Regions from separate parts of the Pseudonocardia sp. T1-2H genome, predicted to be linked through region 1. Evidence: riboswitches for the same ligand, from Rfam matches in the RefSeq annotation. Region 1 holds a riboswitch; each other region holds the start of a gene.

What was found. Region 1 has a riboswitch for S-adenosylmethionine ahead of WBK50_RS11905 (aminotransferase class V-fold PLP-dependent enzyme). Riboswitches for the same ligand answer to the same signal wherever they lie in the genome.
Region 2: another riboswitch for S-adenosylmethionine. It lies ahead of WBK50_RS01270 (GNAT family N-acetyltransferase); the one in region 1 lies ahead of WBK50_RS11905 (aminotransferase class V-fold PLP-dependent enzyme).
Region 3: another riboswitch for S-adenosylmethionine. It lies ahead of thrC (threonine synthase); the one in region 1 lies ahead of WBK50_RS11905 (aminotransferase class V-fold PLP-dependent enzyme).

Annotation. Positions count from the first base shown of each region.
Region 1 covers NZ_JBBPCL010000001.1:2,389,449-2,395,604, reverse strand. Annotated here, with positions in the region: gene WBK50_RS11925 (HAD-IC family P-type ATPase) at 1-2,149, opposite strand, end outside; gene WBK50_RS11920 (alkaline phosphatase PhoX) at 2,336-3,733, opposite strand; gene WBK50_RS11915 (VOC family protein) at 3,874-3,978, opposite strand; partial or broken gene WBK50_RS11910 (VOC family protein) at 4,035-4,253, opposite strand; SAM riboswitch class IV at 4,343-4,458, shown strand; gene WBK50_RS11905 (aminotransferase class V-fold PLP-dependent enzyme) at 4,505-5,875, shown strand; gene hutI (imidazolonepropionase) at 5,877-6,156, opposite strand, start outside.
Region 2 covers NZ_JBBPCL010000001.1:240,528-246,683, reverse strand. Annotated here, with positions in the region: gene WBK50_RS01290 (LLM class flavin-dependent oxidoreductase) at 1-924, opposite strand, end outside; gene WBK50_RS01285 (ABC transporter substrate-binding protein) at 942-1,934, opposite strand; gene WBK50_RS01280 (amino acid ABC transporter ATP-binding protein) at 1,965-2,720, opposite strand; gene WBK50_RS01275 (amino acid ABC transporter permease) at 2,732-3,682, opposite strand; gene WBK50_RS01270 (GNAT family N-acetyltransferase) at 3,675-4,169, opposite strand; SAM riboswitch class I at 4,487-4,578, opposite strand; gene WBK50_RS01265 (LLM class flavin-dependent oxidoreductase) at 4,707-5,240, opposite strand; gene WBK50_RS01260 (PDR/VanB family oxidoreductase) at 5,782-6,156, opposite strand, start outside.
Region 3 covers NZ_JBBPCL010000001.1:4,907,358-4,913,513, reverse strand. Annotated here, with positions in the region: gene WBK50_RS24255 (hypothetical protein) at 1-831, shown strand, start outside; gene WBK50_RS24250 (hypothetical protein) at 873-1,775, shown strand; gene WBK50_RS24245 (sensor histidine kinase) at 1,724-3,100, shown strand; gene thrC (threonine synthase) at 3,247-4,518, opposite strand; SAM riboswitch class I at 4,525-4,669, opposite strand; gene holA (DNA polymerase III subunit delta) at 4,815-5,798, shown strand; gene rpsT (30S ribosomal protein S20) at 5,967-6,156, opposite strand, start outside.

The DNA.
Region 1 (6,156 bases):
GCGCGACCGGTTCCCGCGGGAGGTCGGCCAGCCGCCGGCAGACCTGCTCCGGTTCCAGCGCGTGCCACGGCGTGTGCACGGCCGGTGCGGGCGCCGGTCGGGCGTCGGTCCGCAGCGCGGTCCAGGTCCCGACCGCCATCGTCAGTGCCGTCGCCGTCTTGCCCGGGGTGGTCGCCTTCCGCTGCCCGCGCCGCGGGTCGCCGACGGCGGCGAGCAGGCTCCCCAGCACGTTGCAGGTCAGCGACGTGCTCACCGACTGCCGGCTCGCCGCGCGCGCCGGGGCCGTCGCCGCGACGATGCGGCAGGCGTCGACGAGGCCGCGGCCGGTCACGAGGTCCGCGCCCCACGCCGGAGCGGATCCGGCCCGCACCGGGGCCACGCCGACGTCGGCGGCCACGAGCGCGGGAGCGTCCACGGTGGACACCGCCAGGACGCCCGCGCCGCGGCCCTGCAGCCGGCGCACCGTGTCCAGCAGCGGCTCACCGGCCGGCGCGACCTCGTCGGCGACACCGGCGATCTCCCGCGTCCCGACGTGGTCGGTGAGGACCAGGCGGTGCCCGGCCTCACCGGCGGCGACGAGCAGGGCCTCGGCGTGCGGATCGAGCTCGGCGGCGACCACGACCGAACCGACCCGTTCGGCGCCCTCGAACAGCCCGTGCAGCCACCCGCCCGGCGCGTCCGGCGACTCCTCCGCGGGCCCGAGGCGCGGGCCCTCGGTCTCACCGCAGCGGCCCTCGTCCTCCGCGCCGGTCCCGCCGACCAGCCTCGTCGCCGCCGTCCAGAGCGCGGCCTCGTCCCGTCCCCCGGTCTCGGCGGCCGCCCGGAGCACGACCGGGGGGCCGGTGCACAGCGCGTCGCTGTCCAGCACGACGACGTCGACGCGGTCCAGCCGGCGGTAGGCCGAGCCGTCCATCGGCAGCACCCCGCGCCGGCACATCAGCAGGTCCAGCACGGCCGCGAACGCCTCCCGGCCCTGGACCGCGGCCTTGGGGGTGAGGCCCTTGAGCAGGTCCGCCGACCGGGCCGGCTGTCGGGTCAGTGCGAGCAGCGCCCCCGCACCCGCGAGCGACGTCGGGCCCAGCCGGGACCGGTAGTGCTCGATCGGTCCGGGTCGCAGGGGGACCGGCCGCTCGCCCGGGGCCGGCATCGGCTCCGGGGAGGCGTCCGGCGGCGTCGGCCTGCACAGCACCTGCTCCCGCCGCCGCCACACCTCCCGCCGGGCGTACATCTCCACCGCTCGCTGCACGGCCGCCGCGGCGTTGAGCGCGGGAATCGTCGGACTCTGCGTCAGCGCGTGCAGCAGCGCGCTCATCCCGGTGAACACGAGGTCCGTGCCGATCGGCCCGATCCGGTCGGTCAGCCCCCGCTTGACCCACTGCTGCGAGTCGAGCAGCGCGAGCACGAGCGTGGCGTGCCGGGTCAGGGCCGGCACCGCCAGCGCCTTCCCGGCGTAGGCCATCCCGATGGCCGCGGTGTCGACGGCTGCCGTCACGATCGCGGCCAGCAGCGGTTCCAGGTCGGCGGGGTGCTCGTCGTGGTGCGGGAAGACCTGGCGCCCGCCGCGTGCCCGCTCGATCGCAGACACCACGCCGACCAGGTCCTCGACGGTGATCCGCTTGTCGTCGAAGGCCACGAGGACACGCCCGACGACGTCGTTGACCGCCGCCCACTCGACGCCCTCGAGCCGCTCGAGGTGCCGCCGCAGGGCCCGCTCGACCTCCGGGCCGCCCTCCAGCGTCGGGGCGGCGAGCTCGACGTGCGTCCGGCCGGGGGCGGCCCACACGCGGCGGCTGTGCCGCGCCTGCGGGGGCTCGAACATTCCGCGGGCGACGTCGGCGAGCCGCCTCCCGCTGCGGTCGGTGACCCGGTCCGATCCCGTGACCACGGTCCCGGCGATCCGGACGCTCCCGAGGCCGACGTCCTTGGCGAGCTCCGCGGACTTCGCGGCCGCCGCGACCGTGGTGCCGGCGGCGGCACGCGCCGCGCGGGCGCCCACCCGCGTCGACTCCGCCACGAGCCCGGCCGTGAACACCGCCGATCCCGCGGCGAGCCCGACACCGGCCGCGGCGACGTGGATCGCGCCGTCCGCTGCTCGGCGGACCAGCGCGGACGGATGGAGCAGCGCCATCGACGGCCCCTCGAACAGCATCTTCGGCCTGGTGCCCCGCGGGTACCCGGTCCGCCGGGATCGGAACACCTCTCACGGCCGCCCCCGGCCTCGGGTCGGGCGTCCGCGCATCCATGCCCGCGCGACCGGTGATCCGGGGTGGATGCGCCGCAGGACGGCAGCTCCCGTCCCCGGGGCGACGCCGGCCCGGGGAACGGGATCAGTTCCTCACCTCTGGTGCCGCCACGGGCCGGTGACGGCGAACATGTAGCCGGGCTCCTGGATGTTGGCGAAGAGCACCTTCCGGTCCGGCGAGTAGACCGGCCCGGTGAACTCGACGTTCTTGGTGTCGTCGGTGAAGTCGTTGCGGGCCACCGGGAAGGTCACGCCGCTCTCCGTCGCGCCGACCAGGTGCTGCACGCCCTCGCCGTCCTCGGCCAGGATGACCCCGCCGTAGGGCGAGATGCTGACGTTGTCCGGGCCGTCGAACGCACCGTCGACGTCCGGGCTCGCGTTGCGGCCGAACAGCAGCCGCAGGGTCAGCGTGGCGCACTCCGGGTCGTAGAACCAGACCTGGCCGTCGTGCTGAACCGGGCTCTCCTCGCGGGCGAAGCTCGAGACGATCCAGGCGCCGTCCGCGTCCCACCAGGCGCCCTCCAGCTTCCGGGCGCGGGTGATGTCGCCGTCACCGAACTGCTTGCGGGTGGCGGTGCCGCGGCCGTCGCGGTCCGGGACCGGCACCCACTCGATCGCGTAGGTCGTGCCGACCTTCGTCGCGAGCGACAGGTCCGGGACATGCTTACCGGCCCCGTCGACCGCCTTCATCGCGCCGAGCACGCCGTCCGTCGGGCCGAGGCCGCGCAGCGCGCCGTGCCGGCCGCGGTAGCCGCGCGGCGGGGCCCACCGGTAGAGCAGGCCGTTCGGCTTGGCGGCGTCCTCGGTGAGGTAGATGTCCCCGCGGCGGGGGTCGAGGGCGGCGGCCTCGTGCTCGAACCGGCCGAGCGCCTTGATCGGCTGCGGGTCCCGGTTGGCCCCGCGGTCGTACGGGTCCACCTCGAAGACGTAGCCGTGGTCCTTCTGGAAGCCGCCCGTCCCGGCGAGCGCGTCGATCTCCTCGCAGGTCAGCCACGTGTCCCACGGGGTCTGCCCGCCGGCGCAGTTGGTGGCGGTGCCGGCGATGCCGACGTACTCGGTCCGGCGGGTGCCGTCCGGGTTCGTCTCGACGACGGTGCAGCCGCCGGCCGCGCCCGGGTCGTAGGTCAGGCCGTCGAGGTGCGGGACGGGAAGGTGGGTGCCGAACGGGTCCCGGATCTCGTGGTTGTTCACCAGCACCGTGCCGCCGCCGCGACGGCGGAAGGCGCCCGTGCCGTCGTGGTTGCGCGGCGTCGGCTCGCCGGACTCCAGCCTGGTGACACCCGCATGGGTGACGATCGAGTAGGCGAAGCCCGCGGGGAGCGCGAGGCGCCCGGCGGGGTCCGCGACGAGCGGTCCGTAGCCGGGCTCGCGCGGCGCGGCCGACGCGGACGGCGCCGTCATCAGCATCTCGGTCCCGCCGATCAGCATCACGCCGGCCCCTGCGACAGCGGTGCGCTGCAGGAATCCCCGGCGCGACAGTTCCTGGGTCATCTCGTGTGTCTCCGTTCCGTGCACGTCCCGGGCGGGCGCATCACCCGACCGGGGGGTGGCCGGCCGCCACAGTGACGGACGGAGGAGGCACGAGGGTGAACGGCGGCGGAACGGAACGGATCAAGCGCGCGAGCCCTCCGTCAGCGGATCGACACGAGGCAGAACGGGTGGCCCACCGGGTCCAGGAACACCTGGAACGTCTCCCCGGGCTGCACCTCGGCCTTGCGCGCGCCGATTGTGAGCACCTGCTTCTCCCCCGGTCCAGGTCCGGCACCTCGAAGTCCAGGTGCGCCTGCTGCGGATGCTCGGATCCGGGCCACACGGGCGGCCGATAGTCCGTGACCTGCTGGAACGCGATGGTCACCGCGCCGTCGCCGGCATCGAGCTCGACCCAGGCGTCGTCGGCGGCGGTGTCCTCCGAAGCGACCGGCCAACCGGTGATCGCCGAGTAGAAGCGCGCGAGCGCCAGGGCGTCCGGACAGTCGAGCGCAGCCAGGGTGAACTTTCCGATCGCGGTCATGTGAGGACCGTAGGACCGGGCGCCGACAGTTTCGAGCGGGTCACATCGGACTTGACCGCCGCGCCGGGACCGCCCTACGGTCTGACACAGGTCACGAGTGCCAGCGTCAAGCCCCGGCTTGCTGGCCGGCAACCCTCCTCCGCGGTGGGGTGCTCCGGGTGACGACCAGGCCGGCGCGAACACCCGCGCCCGGCAAGCGCGGACCCGATCCCTCGCGATCCGGGTCCTGTGAAGGTCCCGGGAGGATCACCATGTCCGTCGTCACGCCCACCCGCCCCGTGCAGCCCGCCGCCGGCACCTGCGCGACGCTCCCGCCGGTCGTGGGGTGCGACCTGCGGGTCCCGCTCGTCGACGGGCGCAGCGTCGCCTACGCCAACCTCGACGTCGCCGCCAGCGCCCCCGCATTGGCGGCCGTCGCGGACCACGTCGCCGAGCTGCTCCCCTACTACGCCAGCGTGCACCGCGGTGCCGGGTACGCCTCGCAGGTCTGCACCGCGGTCCTGGAGCGGGCCCGCACCACGATCGGCGAGTTCGTCGGCGCCCGCGAGGACGACGTCGTCGTCTTCACCCGCAACACCACGGACGCGCTGAACCTGCTGGCCGGCGCCGTCCCCGGCCCCGTGCTCACCCTGGACGTCGAGCATCACGCGACCCTGCTGGCCTGGCGCGGCAGCGGCGGACACCGCGTGCTGACCGCCGGGCCGACCGTCGAGGCCACCCTCGAGGCGCTGCGCGAGGCGCTGGCCGCCCGGCCCACCGCCCTCCTCGCGATCACCGGCGCGTCCAACGTGACCGGGGAGATCCTGCCGGTCGAGCGCATCGTCGAGATCGCCCACTCCGGCGGCACCCGCGTGGTCCTGGACGCCGCGCAGCTCGCCCCGCACCGGCGTGTCGACATCGCCGCCACCGGCGTGGACTACCTGGTCCTGTCCGGGCACAAGCTCTACGCCCCCTACGGCGCCGGCGCGCTGGTCGGCCGCCGGGACTGGCTGGACGTCGCCGCCCCGTACCTCGCGGGCGGCGGCGCGGTCCGCGAGGTCACCGCCGGGGGCGACACGGCCGAGGTCGCCTGGTCCCCTGCCCCGCACCGGCACGAGGCGGGAACCCCGAACGTCCTGGGTGCTGCCGCGCTCGCCGCCGCCTGCCGCGCGCTCGACCCGATCCTGGACGACGCGGTCGCCCACGAGCGCGCGCTGCTCGCCACGCTGACCGACGGCCTCGCCGCGATCCCCGGCGTCACCCCGCTGACGATCTGGTCCGACGCCCCGGACCGGGTCGCGGTCGCGAGCTTCACCGTCGACGGCGTCCCGGCCGGCCTCGTCGCCGCGTACCTGTCCGCCGAGCACGGGATCGGGGTGCGCGACGGCAAGTTCTGCGCCCACCCGCTGCTCGCCCGGATCGCCGGCGGGAGCGACGCGGTGCGGGCCAGCCTCGGCCTCGGCACCACCGCCGAGCACGTCGAGCGCCTGCTCACGGCCCTGCGGGCGCTCGTCACGGACGGCCCCGGCGTCGGCTACTCGATCGTCGACGGCCGGTGGCAGCCCACGTCGGACCCGCGGGACCACGACCCGCTCGGCCTCGGCGACGGTCCCGTCGGGCGGGGCGCCGGGTGCGGCGAGTGAGTCAGAACAGCGACCGGGCGATCGGGACCCCCGGCCGGTAGGCCAGGTGCAGGTGCGTCGGCGCGTCGAGGACCGCGAGATCCGCGCGGTTCCCCGGCGCGACGACCCCGATGTCCGTGCGCCGCAGCGCCCGCGCCCCGCCCGCCGTCGCGGCCCACAGCGCCTCGGCGGGCGTCATGCCCATCTCCCGGACGGCGAGGGCGATCATGAACGGCATCGACGACGAGGAACACGTCCCGGGGTTGCAGTCCGTGGCGAGGACGACGGTGACGCCGGCGTCG
Region 2 (6,156 bases), 2.1 Mb from region 1:
GTCGAGGACCGCGGGGCGCAGCCGGACCCCGTCGACCACTCCGGCGAGCTCCTCCAACAGCGCCATCAGCCCGCCGGGCGGACCGGCGTACCGCAGCCGCGGACCGGCCGCCCACGGCGCGTGCCGGTCCAGGTCGGCCAGCCGCTCCGCGGCGGTGTGGGCCGGGGTGTCGAGGGCGATCTCGACCTCGGCGAACCGCAGGCCGGGGCCGTCGCCGGCGAGGTCCGCGACGGACCGGCCCTCCACCAGCTCGACGTCGGCCGCGCCCGCAGGCAGCAGACCCGCCGGCGCGAGCACGACGAGCTGCCCCTGCGGCGGCCGGGGCACGATCGCCGGGCCCTTGACCGTGTACGTCTCGCCGACGAAATCGATGTAGTGCAGCTTGTCCCGGTCCAGGTAGCGCCCGGTGTCGACGTCGCGGACGGCGGCGTCGTCCTCCCAGGAATCCCACAGGTCCCGGGCCACCCGCCCGGCGTCGCGGGCCTCGCGGCGCAGCGCCTCCTCGCCCTCCACGGTCGGGCGCCCCAGGGAGCGGGCGGCCGCCGGGTCGGCCGTCGCCGCGACGAGCCAGGCGGCCCGGCCGGTGGCGGCGAAGTCGAGCGAGGCGAGCTGCGACGAGACGTGGAACGGCTCGGAGTACGTCGTGGACACGACGGGCGCGAGGCCGAGCACGCTGGTATGCACCGCCGCGAACGCGGCCCGCTCCACCGCGCCGATCCGCCCGACCGGCCCCACCCCGTCGGGCGGGAGCAGCGAGTCGTCGAAGGTCGCGAGGGTGGCGCCGGCGTTCTCGGCGACCTGGGCGAGCGCGCGGACGCGCTCGGGGGTGAGCAGCGCGGCGGGGGCGTGCGAGGCCCGCCGCCACGCGGCGGGATGGGCGCCCTCGCCGTCGAGCTCGACGGCGAGGTGCAGGGGGCGGCTCATGAGTGCTCCTCCGACGATCAGGACGCGGGCTTTCGCGGCAGGCCGGGCGGGTTGACGGCGGAGGTCTGCAGCGCTTCGTTCGTCAGGTTCCAGCGACCGAGGACCTCGGTGTACTTCCCGTTCGCGATCACCGAGTTCAGGGCCTCGTTCAGCGCCGTGACCAGCCCGTTGTCCTTCTTGGTCATCGCCGCGATGTCGGCCTGCACGCCGCCGCCGCCTCCGTTGACCGAGCCGACGATCTTCGTCTTGCCGCCGGTTGCGACGTGGTACGCCACGCCCGGGTTCGGCCCGAAGTAGGCGTCGAGACGGCCGGAGTCGAGGGCGAGGTAGTAGTCGCCGACGTTCTGGTAGTACTGGATCGTCGCCGGCGCGAGCCCCGCCTTCTCGTTCTGCGCATTCCAGTCGACCAGGATCTGCTCCTGGTTCGTGCCCGAGCCCACGCCGATGGTGAGCCCGGAGATGTCGGCCGGCTTCTCGATCCGCTGCACCTTCCCGGCGTTCGTCGCCTCGAAGGACACGGTGTCCACCCGGTAGGTGGCGAAGTCGTACTTGTCCTTGCGCTCCTCGGTCACCGTGATGTTCGAGAAGCCGGCGTCGTACTGCCCGGACTCCACGGCCAGGAAGAGGTTCTCCCAGGAGGTCGGCTGCAGGTCGAGCTTCAGCCCGAGGGTGTCGGCGACGAGCTGGGCCAGGTCGGGCTCGACCCCGATGACGGTGCGGTCGTCGTCCGCCCGGAAGGAGAGCGGCGGGTTCCCGCTGCCGGTGGTGCCCACCACGAGGGTGCCGCGGTCACGGATCGCCTGCGGCACCTTCGCGGCGATGGCGTCGACCTTCTCGGCCCGCACCTGGTTCTGTTCCGGGCTGGTGTTGACGGCGGCGCCGGCGGCCGACGGCGGGGCCGCGGCCCGGTCGGGGTCCGGCCCGGAGCAGGCCACGGCCGCCAGTACCGGGACGAGGAGGGCGACGGCGGCGAGCCGCAGGTGGCGCAGCGGCCGGGGGATGCGGGACATGGGTTTCCTTCGGTCGGTGGGAGCGCCGGGTCAGCGCAGGACGGCGCCGAGGAAGGCGCGGGTGCGGGGTTCGCGGGGGTCGTCGAGGACCTGGGTGGGCGGCCCCTGCTCGACGACGCGGCCCTCGTCGAGGAACACCACGGTGTCGGCCGCCTCGCGGGCGAAGCCGATCTCGTGGGTGACCACGACCATGGTGGTGCCGCTGCGGGCGAGGTCGCGCATGACGTCGAGAACCTCCCCGACCAGCTCGGGATCCAACGCCGAGGTGGGCTCGTCGAACAGCAGGAGCTTGGGTCGCAGGGCAAGCGCGCGGGCGATCGCGACCCGCTGCTGCTGACCGCCGGAGAGCCGGCGCGGGTACGCGTCCACCTTGTCGACGAGCCCGACGCGGTCCAGCAGCTCGCGGGCCTCGCCGAGCACGGTCGCCCGGTCCCGGCCCTGCGCGGAGAGCGGCGCCTCGGCGACGTTGTCGAGCACGGTGAGGTGCGGGAACAGGTTGAAGTTCTGGAACACGAAGCCGATGCGGCTGCGCTGGCGCAGGACCTGCCGCTCCGGCAGCTCGTGCAGCTTCCGCCCGGAGCGCCGGTAGCCGATCAGCTCGCCGTCGACCCGGACGAACCCGCGGTCGACCTTCTCCAGATGGTTGATGGTGCGCAGCAGCGTGGACTTGCCGGAGCCCGACGGCCCGAGCACCACCGTCACCTCGCCGGGCCGGACCGTGAGGTCGACGCCGCGCAGCACCTCGATCCCGCCGAAGCTCTTGTGCACGCCGCGCAGGTCGACCATCGGTGCGGGGCTCACGCCGCCACCTCCCGCCGGAACCTGGCGAACGTGGCCCGTAGCCGTTGCAGGGGCGTGGGCGGCAGGACGCGCAGCGCCCCCTTGGCGTAGTGCCGCTCCACGTAGAACTGCCCGATGGACAGCACGGTGGTCAGCACCAGGTACCAGACCGCCGCGACCAGCAGCATCGGGATCACCCGGCCGGTCCGGGTGTAGATCACCTGCACCTGGTAGAAGAGCTCGGACAGCGCCATGATGTAGACCACCGACGTGCCCTTGACCAGGCCGATCAGCTCGTTCGCCGCCGTCGGGACGATCGTGCGCATGGCCTGCGGGAGCTGGATGCGCCGGAAGCGGCGCCAGCGCGGGATGCCCAGCGCGGCGGCGGCCTCGAGCTGGCCCTGGTCGATGCCGAGGAAGCCGGAGCGCACGACCTCCGCGGCATAGGCGGCCTGGTGCAGCGCGAGACCCAGCACCGCGGCGGTCACCGGCCCGACCAGGTCCATCGCGCCGATCTCGAACAACGCCGGCCCGAAGGGGACGCCGAACGAGATCGAGTCGTAGAGCAGCGCGAGGTTGTACCAGAACAGCAGCTGCAGGATCAGCGGGACGGACCGGAAGATCCAGATGTAGGTCCAGCTGACCGAGCGCAGCAACGGGTTCGGCGAGAGCCGCATGACCGCGAGGACCGTCCCGAGCACGAACCCGACGACGATCCCCAGCACGGTGAGCTGCAGGGTCAGGAGCACCGCGCGGATGATCGACGGCGCGAAGAGGTACTGCCCGACGGTCGCCCAGTCCCACGCCGCGTTGGTCACCAGGGCGTGCAGCGCCATCGCGACCAGCACCACGACGACCGCAGTCGCCACCCACCGCCACGGGTGGCGGGCCTGGACGATCGTCAAATCGGCGTCGTCCGGGCCCTCCTCGCGGGCGGGCGGGGCGTGCGCGGTGGCGAGCTCACTCATCACGGTCTCCGGTCAGGTGCTTCTCGAACGGGTGGGGACCGATCTCCTCGGGATCGAGGGAGCGGTCGTAGAGCGGGGTGTAGCCGGTAGCCAGGTACAGCTGCTGTGCCTCGGGCTGGCGCGGCCCGGTGGTCAGGTAGATCCGGCGGTAGCCGCGCGCCGAGATCTCGGCCTCGAGCTCGGCCAGCACGCGTCGGGCGAGGCCGCGGCGGCGGTGGGCCGAGTCCGTCCAGATCCGCTTGAGCTCGGCGGTGTCGGCGCCCCACCGGCGGAAGGCACCACCCGCGACCGGGACGCCCTCGGCGAGCAGCAGGATCAGCCCGCCGTCCGGCGGCGCGAACCGGGCGCGCTCGCGGCGTATCTCCTCGGCGAGGTCACCGAGGGTGTGCCGATAGCGCGTCCAGTACTCGTGGTCGAGCTCGACGAGCATCGGCAGGACGAGCGGATCGGTGTAGTCGACCCGTCGGGTCTCGAGCGGAACCGTCACCGCACCCCTCCGGCGTGGGCGTGGTGGTGCGGACAGATGGACATGAGGGACCCCCGAAGCGGTGCGCACGAGGGCACACCGGAGCACTGTGGACGGACGGTCCGCGTTCGCGCGGCCGTGACGAAGGGCTGGTCGGTGAGGGGTAGGAGCAGCGCCGATCAGCGCAGCGCCGATCAGCGACAGCGCCGATCAGAAGCAGGGGCGGTCAGCGACAGAGCGCGGTGTGCGTCCGGCAGAGGTCGACGTGTCGCCGGCGCGTCCACCAACAGCGCAGCTGCCGGCGCGCGGGCACCCGCAGCACTCGGCTCGACATACCGCTCCCATCGGTCCCGGCGGTAGCACCCTGCGCCGTGGGCGCGGGTTGCTGCGGCGTCGTCGAGCCGGGTCTCTCGGCCGCTCTGGATGGACTTCTCGCACTCAACCCGTCACCCGATCCGGTTGTCAAGAGCATGAACATGCAAGTGTCATCGGCGCCACACCCGTCCTGAGCTGCGGAAAGGTCCGGACATTCGCGGGGCGGCGACCGGTGTGCCGGGCTCAGGAGGCGAGGCGGGTCCGGGCCCGCGCCGCCCACTCCTGCGCCAGCAGCGCCTGGGAGGCGACCCGGTCGTCGTGCCGGTGCGTGATCGTGGTGACCAGCAGCTCGTCGGCACCCGTGACCCGCTGCAAGGCCTCGAGGCGCTCGGCGACGGTGGTCGGCGAGCCGACGAACTGGGTCGCCACCCGGTCCGCCACCAGCGCCCGGTCCTCGTCGGACCACGGGTGCGCGGTCGCCGTGGCCGGGTCGGGGAACGGGATGGCGCCGGCGCCGGCGCGGATGCTGTGCACCCACGGTCCGTAGCCCGCGGCCAGCTCGCCGGCGGTCGCGTCGTTCTTCGCGACGACCACATCGGCCGACACCATCACGTACGGCGCAGCCAGGCGCTCCGACGGCCGGAACGCCTTGCGGTAGGCGTCCACCGCCTCGAGCACGGTCCCGGGGCTGACGTGGTAGTTCGCCGCGAACGCCAGACCGCGCTCCCCCGCGACGACCGCGCTGTCGCCGCCGCTGCGCAGGCCGCTCCAGGACACCCAAAGGTGATCATCCCGAGGTACGATCTCCCCAGGTAGGAAGGGGTGGGCCCCGTGAGGATCGAACTCACAACCCGCGGATTAAAAGAGGATGGTTACTCACATCACAGCGCATCTGCCAGCGACAACAATAACGCGACCGGTGCCTCGGCCCACCGTGACAACACCTGTCGACGCGGTTTCGTGTCACGACTCGTGTCACGTCGGCATCGTCAACCACTCCCCATCACGACGGGGTCGCCGAGCACGCGGGCCGGTATGAGGACTGGCTCGATCTCGAACGCTCGGCCGCCGTGCCGACTACTTCGAAGAGCGGGATCGCGGCCAGATGCGGGTCGACGGTGTGGGTAGAGCACGATCACCAAGGCCACAAAGCTGGCCGGACCTCGTGCCATCTCATGGTCTTGCGCAGGGATGGCAGGGCCCGCGGCGTGGGCTGGGAGATGTAGGCGACGACTCCGGGGACGCCGAAGATGAGGTCGCTGACCGACGCCTACTGGACGACCTCTGATCAGCCTGGTCGTGAGTTCGAGCTTCTCTACTAAACCAGCGCCCGGCAGGCCGTTTGACACCGGCGGCGGCGCCTTCGTGGCACTGGCTGCGGCGGACGCGCAACACATACTGGATCTCCAGTCGCACGAGCCGACCGAGCCGGTACAACCGGACGGTCTCCTCCTTGATGGTCGCAATTCGAAGGCCGACCGCCCCGGCGTTCGATCATGCTCACGCTTCGACGACAAGCCTGGAAGCTCCGGGCACGAGAGACGCAGGGAAGAATCAACTCGCCCGCGTCGCGCTCCTCCCGAGTGAGTACCGCGTCTCGATGATCAGCGACGCCCTCGACGAGGCCGAGCTCGCACGTACCACACGTCCCCTCCTTGCAATCGAAGTTGAGGTCGAGACCGGCTTCCAGCAT
Region 3 (6,156 bases), 2.5 Mb from region 1:
GCGAACGGCGCCGGGTTACTGCTGCGCTGCGTCGCGCTCAACGCCGAGGTGGCGGAGCGGATCCGCCGGGTCGATGGTCTCGCTGCCGATCTCGAGGCGTCCAGACAGCGGCTCGCCCGGGCGCGCGAGGTCGAACGCCGCCGCTTGATCACAGAGCTCGGTCACGCGACGACGGATCGGCTCGCGGCGCTACGGACCGAGGTGCTCGAGGCGCGGGCGGACCTCGACCCCGGGCGGGAACGGGCGGACAGGGTGAAAGATGCCCTGGAGCGGGCCCGCGTCGGGCTGGACGACCTGACCGACCGGTTCCGCGTGATTGCTCGTGGGGTGTACCCGGCGGTGCTGCGCGAGCAGGGACCGGTGGCGGCGCTCGACGAGCTGGCCGCGGACCTGCCGCGGCCGGTGCGGCTGACCGGCGACCTCACTCGACGGCTGGCCTGGGAGATCGAGTCCGGAATCTACTACGTCGCGGCCTGCGCGGTGCAGAAACTGGCCGGCCGGCCAGCCGAGCGCGAGTTGCTGGTGCACTTCGAACAGACCCCGGGCCGGTTGAGCGTGCAGATCGAGGACGCCGCACCCGCCGTCGCTGTGGAGCAACTGCGTGACGCACTCGCCGGCGACACGGAGCGGCTCGAGGCCCTGGGTGGAGACCTCGACCTGACCGACGAGCCGGCAGTCGAGGCCGAGGGGGCAGCATGCGAACCGGGCTCCGACGTCGCGACCCCCCGTGGGGCAGCACCGGGCCGGATGGTCATCGTGCGGGCCTGGCTGCCCGACCGGCTCGAGCCCCCGCTCGTCGAGTCGAGCACCGTCGTGGCGGAGGTGCGATGAGGGGGCGTAGCTGGTCCCGGCCGGCCACTGTGGGCTTCGCCGTGCTGTTGGGGATCTCCGGTGTCCTCTCGGTCGGCTCGCTCGTTCTGGGTGCGGTGGTGGTGGCCGCGGATACCGCACCGGGTATCAAAGCGGCACTGGAAGTTGGGGCGCAGGGCCACTTCTGGGCGCGCGGGCTGCTCGAGGCGGAGCGGAGCTGCGAGTCGCTCTCCCAAGCCGCGCTGGACTACGCGTTCAGTGCGCTCAACTTGACCATCGCCGCGATGCTGCTGGCCTCGCGCGCACAGGAATGGCCCATCCGGCTGCTGACGATCGCGATGGTCGCCTCGGCGGGCGCGTTCAACCTGCAGGCGAACGCCGGGGCGGTCGCGGTGCAGGCTGCGGGAGCCCTGCCCGTAGGGAATCTGCCCCAGGTTCTGCTGAGCGGCGTGGCCTACGCGAGCTATCTCCTGGGGCTGCTGCTCTTCCCCTGGGGTCGGCTCCTGCGCCCGGGTTCTGAATTGCGCAAGATCCTGATCGCCGTGGGAGTCAGTGCTCTGATGCTGGTCGGCGAGGGGGCCGGGCTCATCCCGGAGAGCATCGGCACCGTGCTGTTCTTCGGGTTTCTCGTCCCGGTGGTCGTGCTGGCCGCGCTGACGCGGCGGCAGATCCGCCCCGGCACGACCATGGAGCAGCGCAGCCAGGCCCGGATGCTGTTCACGGTGCTGGCGGCCGTGCTCGCCATCGCGGCCGCACTGGGATTGGTCACGCTGCTGGCGTTGCGTTTCCCGGGGTGTATTGGCCCCCCGCGACAATCGTCGATCCGACGCCACGTGGCAGCGGCGGGAGCGGGGAGCCGACCGCGCTGCTGTTCTGGTTCGCCCGCTTCGCATCGGCGGCGATCGCCGCAGCCGTGCTGGTCGCGACGCGGCGGACGGGGTTGTGGAACACCGAGCAGGTGCTGAGCCTGGCGCTGACCACGACGCTGGTGGTGGCGCTGGTCGGCGGCGGCTTCGTGGTCGTCGAGGGGATACTCGTCGCCTCGATCGTCTCCGGTGTCCTGGGCGGTTTCGTTCTGGTCACGGTGCTCGCCACGGCGCTGGAAGCGCTGTCGTTCCTACCCGTACACATGCGCGCCGAGCGGCTGGTCGACCGGCTGCTCTACGGGACCCGGCCGACGCCCTACAGCGTGCTCGCCGGCCTCGCGGCACTGTCGCGCCTCACCCCGAGGGATGCTCCGGATCTGGCACGAGTCGCCGAGGCCATCGCACGAAGCCTGGGGGCAGCCAGCTGCAGACTGAGCGTCGTCCGGCCCGGACTGCCCGACCGCAGCTACTCATGGACCGAGGACGGCACCGACCCGGGCACCGAGGATCTGGTCGAGGTGCCCGTGTGTCACGGCGAGGAGCGCATCGGGTCGATCGCCGTGGACCGCGGGGCAGTCGTCGGCATGTACGCGGAACGACGTCGCCTGATGATGAACATGGCTGACAGCCTGGGTGTGGTGGTACAGGCGAGCCGGGCCGGATTCGAGCTGGAGCGCCAGCTCCGGACCGCGGTGGCGCACGCCGAGGACATCGCGGTGTCGCGGCGCCGGGCGGTTGCGGAGATGGACAGTGAACGACGGCGGATCGAGCGTGACCTGCACGACGGCGCCCAGCACCGTCTGGTGTCCCTGCGTCTCGCCCTCGGCCTGGTCCAGCACCAGGTCGCCACTGCGCAGTTCGACCAGGCCCGGAACCAGCTCGACGACATGCCCGGGCAGATCGAGACGGTGGAGGCGGTGCTCGCCGACACCGTGACCGGGGTGTCGACCCTGCTGCTGTCCGAACGGGGTCTGGCAGCGGCGCTGGAGCTGGAGCTGTCGGGTGGGCACCCGCCGGTCACCCTGGACTTCGGCGGCCTCGTCGCCGACCGCCGATTCCCGGCCGACGTCGAGGCCGCCGTGTACTTCTGCTGCCTGGAGTCGGTCAGCAATGCTCACAAGCATGCGCCTGGCGCGGCCGTGGCGGTGCGCCTGGCGGAGGCCGCCGAGTGGCTGTGCTTCACCGTGCGCGACGACGGGCCGGGATACGACCTCGGGGCAGAGCCGGGGTCGCCGGGCCGCGGGCTGCGCAACGTGCTGGCCCGGATGGGCGCGGTCGGTGGTCGGCTGGAGATCCGTTCCAGGCCGGGAGCCGGTACCACCGTCGAGGGTTCGATCCCCCTATCGGCCGACGGTTCGGGGCCCGTACGCCGAGATGCGACGGTGCTTCTGGGGTCGCATCCCGGACGGAGCCGACCCGCCTGACGCGAACGCCGGCTGAGAGGCTGAGATCGCACGGTGGCGGGACCGGAGCTCGACGCGGGGCAGCCCGCTGCCCGCCCCCGCGGATGCGGCCCGCCCCGGGCTCGGAGCGGGCTCCGGGTCCGGGCGGGCACAAGGTCCGGGCGGGTTCAGTCGTCGAGGAAGGAAAGAGCCTCGCGCACGGCTTTGCTGGTGGACGGGACGGTCGCGGTCGGGCCGACCTGGCCGGAGACCGCGTCGAGGGTCTTGAGGCCGTCGCCGGTGATCAGCAGGACGGTCTCGGCGTCCGGGTCGATGAGCCCGGCCTCGATGAGCTTCTTCGCCGTCGCCACGGTGACGCCACCGGCGGTCTCGGCGAAGACGCCCTCGGTGCGGGCGAGCAGCCGGATGCCCTCGACGACCTCCTCGTCGGTCACGTGCCCGACGGCGCCGCCGGTGCGCCGCACCGAGTCCAGCACGTAGGGGCCGTCGGCCGGGTTGCCGATGGCGAGCGAGCGGGCGATGGTGTCCGGCTTGACCGGCTGGACCACGTCGTGCCCGTTCTCGAAAGCCGCGGCGACGGGCGAGCAGCCCGTCGCCTGCGCGCCGAAGATCGTGTAGGGGGTGTCCTCGACCAGGCCGAGCTTCACGAACTCGGCGAAGCCCTTGTCCACCTTGGTGAGCTGCGAGCCGGAAGCGACCGGCACGACGATCTGCCGGGGCAGCCGCCAGCCGAGCTGCTCGGCGACCTCGTAGCCCAGGGTCTTCGAGCCCTCGGCGTAGTACGGGCGGACGTTCACGTTCACGAACGCCCACTCCTCGTGCTCCGCGGCCAGCTCCGTGGCGAGGCGGTTCACGTCGTCGTAGTTGCCGTCGACGGCGAGCAGCGTGCCGCCGTAGACCGCGGTGGTGGTGATCTTCGCCTGCTCCAGCGAGGAGGGGATCAGCACGACCGAGTCCCAGCCGGCGCGGGCGGCGGCCGCGGCGACGGCGTTGGCCAGGTTGCCGGTGGAGGGGCAGCACAGGACCTTGAAGCCGAGCTCGCGGGCGGCGGCGAGGGCGACGGCGACGACGCGGTCCTTGAACGAGTGCGTCGGGTTGCCGGTGTCGTCCTTCACCCACAGCTTGCGGACGCCGAGCTCGGCGGCGAGCCGGTCCGCCTGGATCAGCCGGGTCAGGCCGGGCTCGGTATTCGGGAACGTCTGCACGTTCGTCGGGACCGGGAGCAGGTCCTTGTAGCGCCAGATCGACTTCGGGCCGGCCTCGATGGCCTCGCGGGTGATGGCCGGGAAGTCGTAGGCCACCTCGAGCGGGCCGAAACACCGGGGGCACGCGAACTCCGCGGCCAGCGGGATCTGGTGGCCGCACTCGCGACACGAGAGCGCGCGGGCGGGGCCGAGGTCGTACGACGTGCCGGCAGGGATGTCAGCAGTGAGAGTCACGAGATCTCCTCATCTGTCCCGCGTGGTTCGCGGGCCGGAATTGGCACCTGGTTCGTCGACGAGCGGACACGGATGTGTTCGCGCGGATCGTCGCTCGACGCCGGTTGCCGGGGCTTCAACGGGCCGTTCCCTCTACCCCTCTGGATGAGCCATATGCAGTTGTGCCACCGGGCAAGGCGAACCTCGCCACGTGGATGACCGAGACGTTACGGCACGGGTTTCGGTCTGCGAAAGCCGGAGTCCCGCATGTGGGAGGCGGGTCACGATCCACCGGCCCGGTGGGCCACGATGGAGGGGTGAGCTCCGCAGCCTCTCCGCGCACCCGGCCGCCCGCCCCCGTGCAGCTGATCGTGGGCGAGGAGGAACTGCTGGTCGAGCGCGCGGTGATCGACGTGCTCCGCGCCGCCCGGGCCGTGGACCCCGAAGCGGAGATCCGCCGGTTTCGCGCCTCCGAGATCACTCCGGGGAAGCTCGCGGGATACCTCAGCCCGTCGCTGTTCGCCGAGGGACGCGTGGTCGTCGTCCAGGCCGCGCAGGAGGCGAACAAGGAGATGGCCGCCGCGATCACCTCCTATGCGGCCGAACCGGCCGACGGCATCGTGCTGGTCGCGCTGCACGCCGGCGGGGCCCGGGGCAAGGCCTTGGCGGACGAGCTGCGCAAACGCGGCGCGAACGTCACCACCTGCGACCGGATCACCCGCGCCGAGGCCCGCGCGGACTTCGTCCGGTCCGAGGTCCGGCGCGCGGGCGGGTCGATCAGCGGGGACGCGGTCGCGGCCCTGCTGGAGGCGGTCGGCTCGGACCTGCGGGAACTCGCCGCGGCTACCGGCCAGCTCGTCGCGGACACCGGTGGTTCGATCGACGTGCACGCCGTCCGGCGCTACCACCGCGGCCGCGCCGAGTCCTCCGGCTTCGCGGTGGCGGACAAGGCGGTGGCCGGGGACCGGACGGGGGCGCTGGAGGCGCTGCGCTGGGCGCTCGTGCTCGGTGTCGCCCCGGTCCTGGTGGCGGACGCCCTGGCGGACGCGGTCCGCACGCTGGCGAAGGTCGGGGCCGCGGGGCGCGGGGACCCCAACCGGCTCGCCGGTGCGCTCGGGATGCCGCCCTGGAAGGTCCGCAAGGCCCAGGGACAGGTCCGAGCGTGGCGGCCGGAGGGCCTCGCGGTGGCGATCGCGGCGACGGCGCAGGTCAACGCGGACGTGAAGGGCGCGGCCGCGGACACGGGCTACGCCCTGGAGCGTGCGGTCCTGGCGATCGTCGAGGCCCGCCACCCCCACTGACCCCCTGCCGTTCGACCGTCGGGCCTGCTCGGGTACCACGCCGCTCGAGTGGCTCGAGCAGCGCAGGCTGACGCTCGAGCCACTCAAGTGGCGGGAGGCGGCGGCCCCGAACGCACCGAAGGCGCCATCCCGGTGGGGATGGCGCCTTCGGCGGATGCAGTGCGTGCGTCAGGCGCTGACGGCCTTCGCGCGCTTGGCCAGCGCCGACTTGCGGTTCGCGGCCTGGTTCTTGTGGATGACGCCCTTCGAGGCCGCCTTGTCCAGTGCCTTCGCCGCGGCCTTCTGCAGCTCTAGGGCCTTCTCGCCGTCGCCGGCGTCGAGGGCCTCACGGAAGCGGCGGACGGCCGTCTTCACGGAG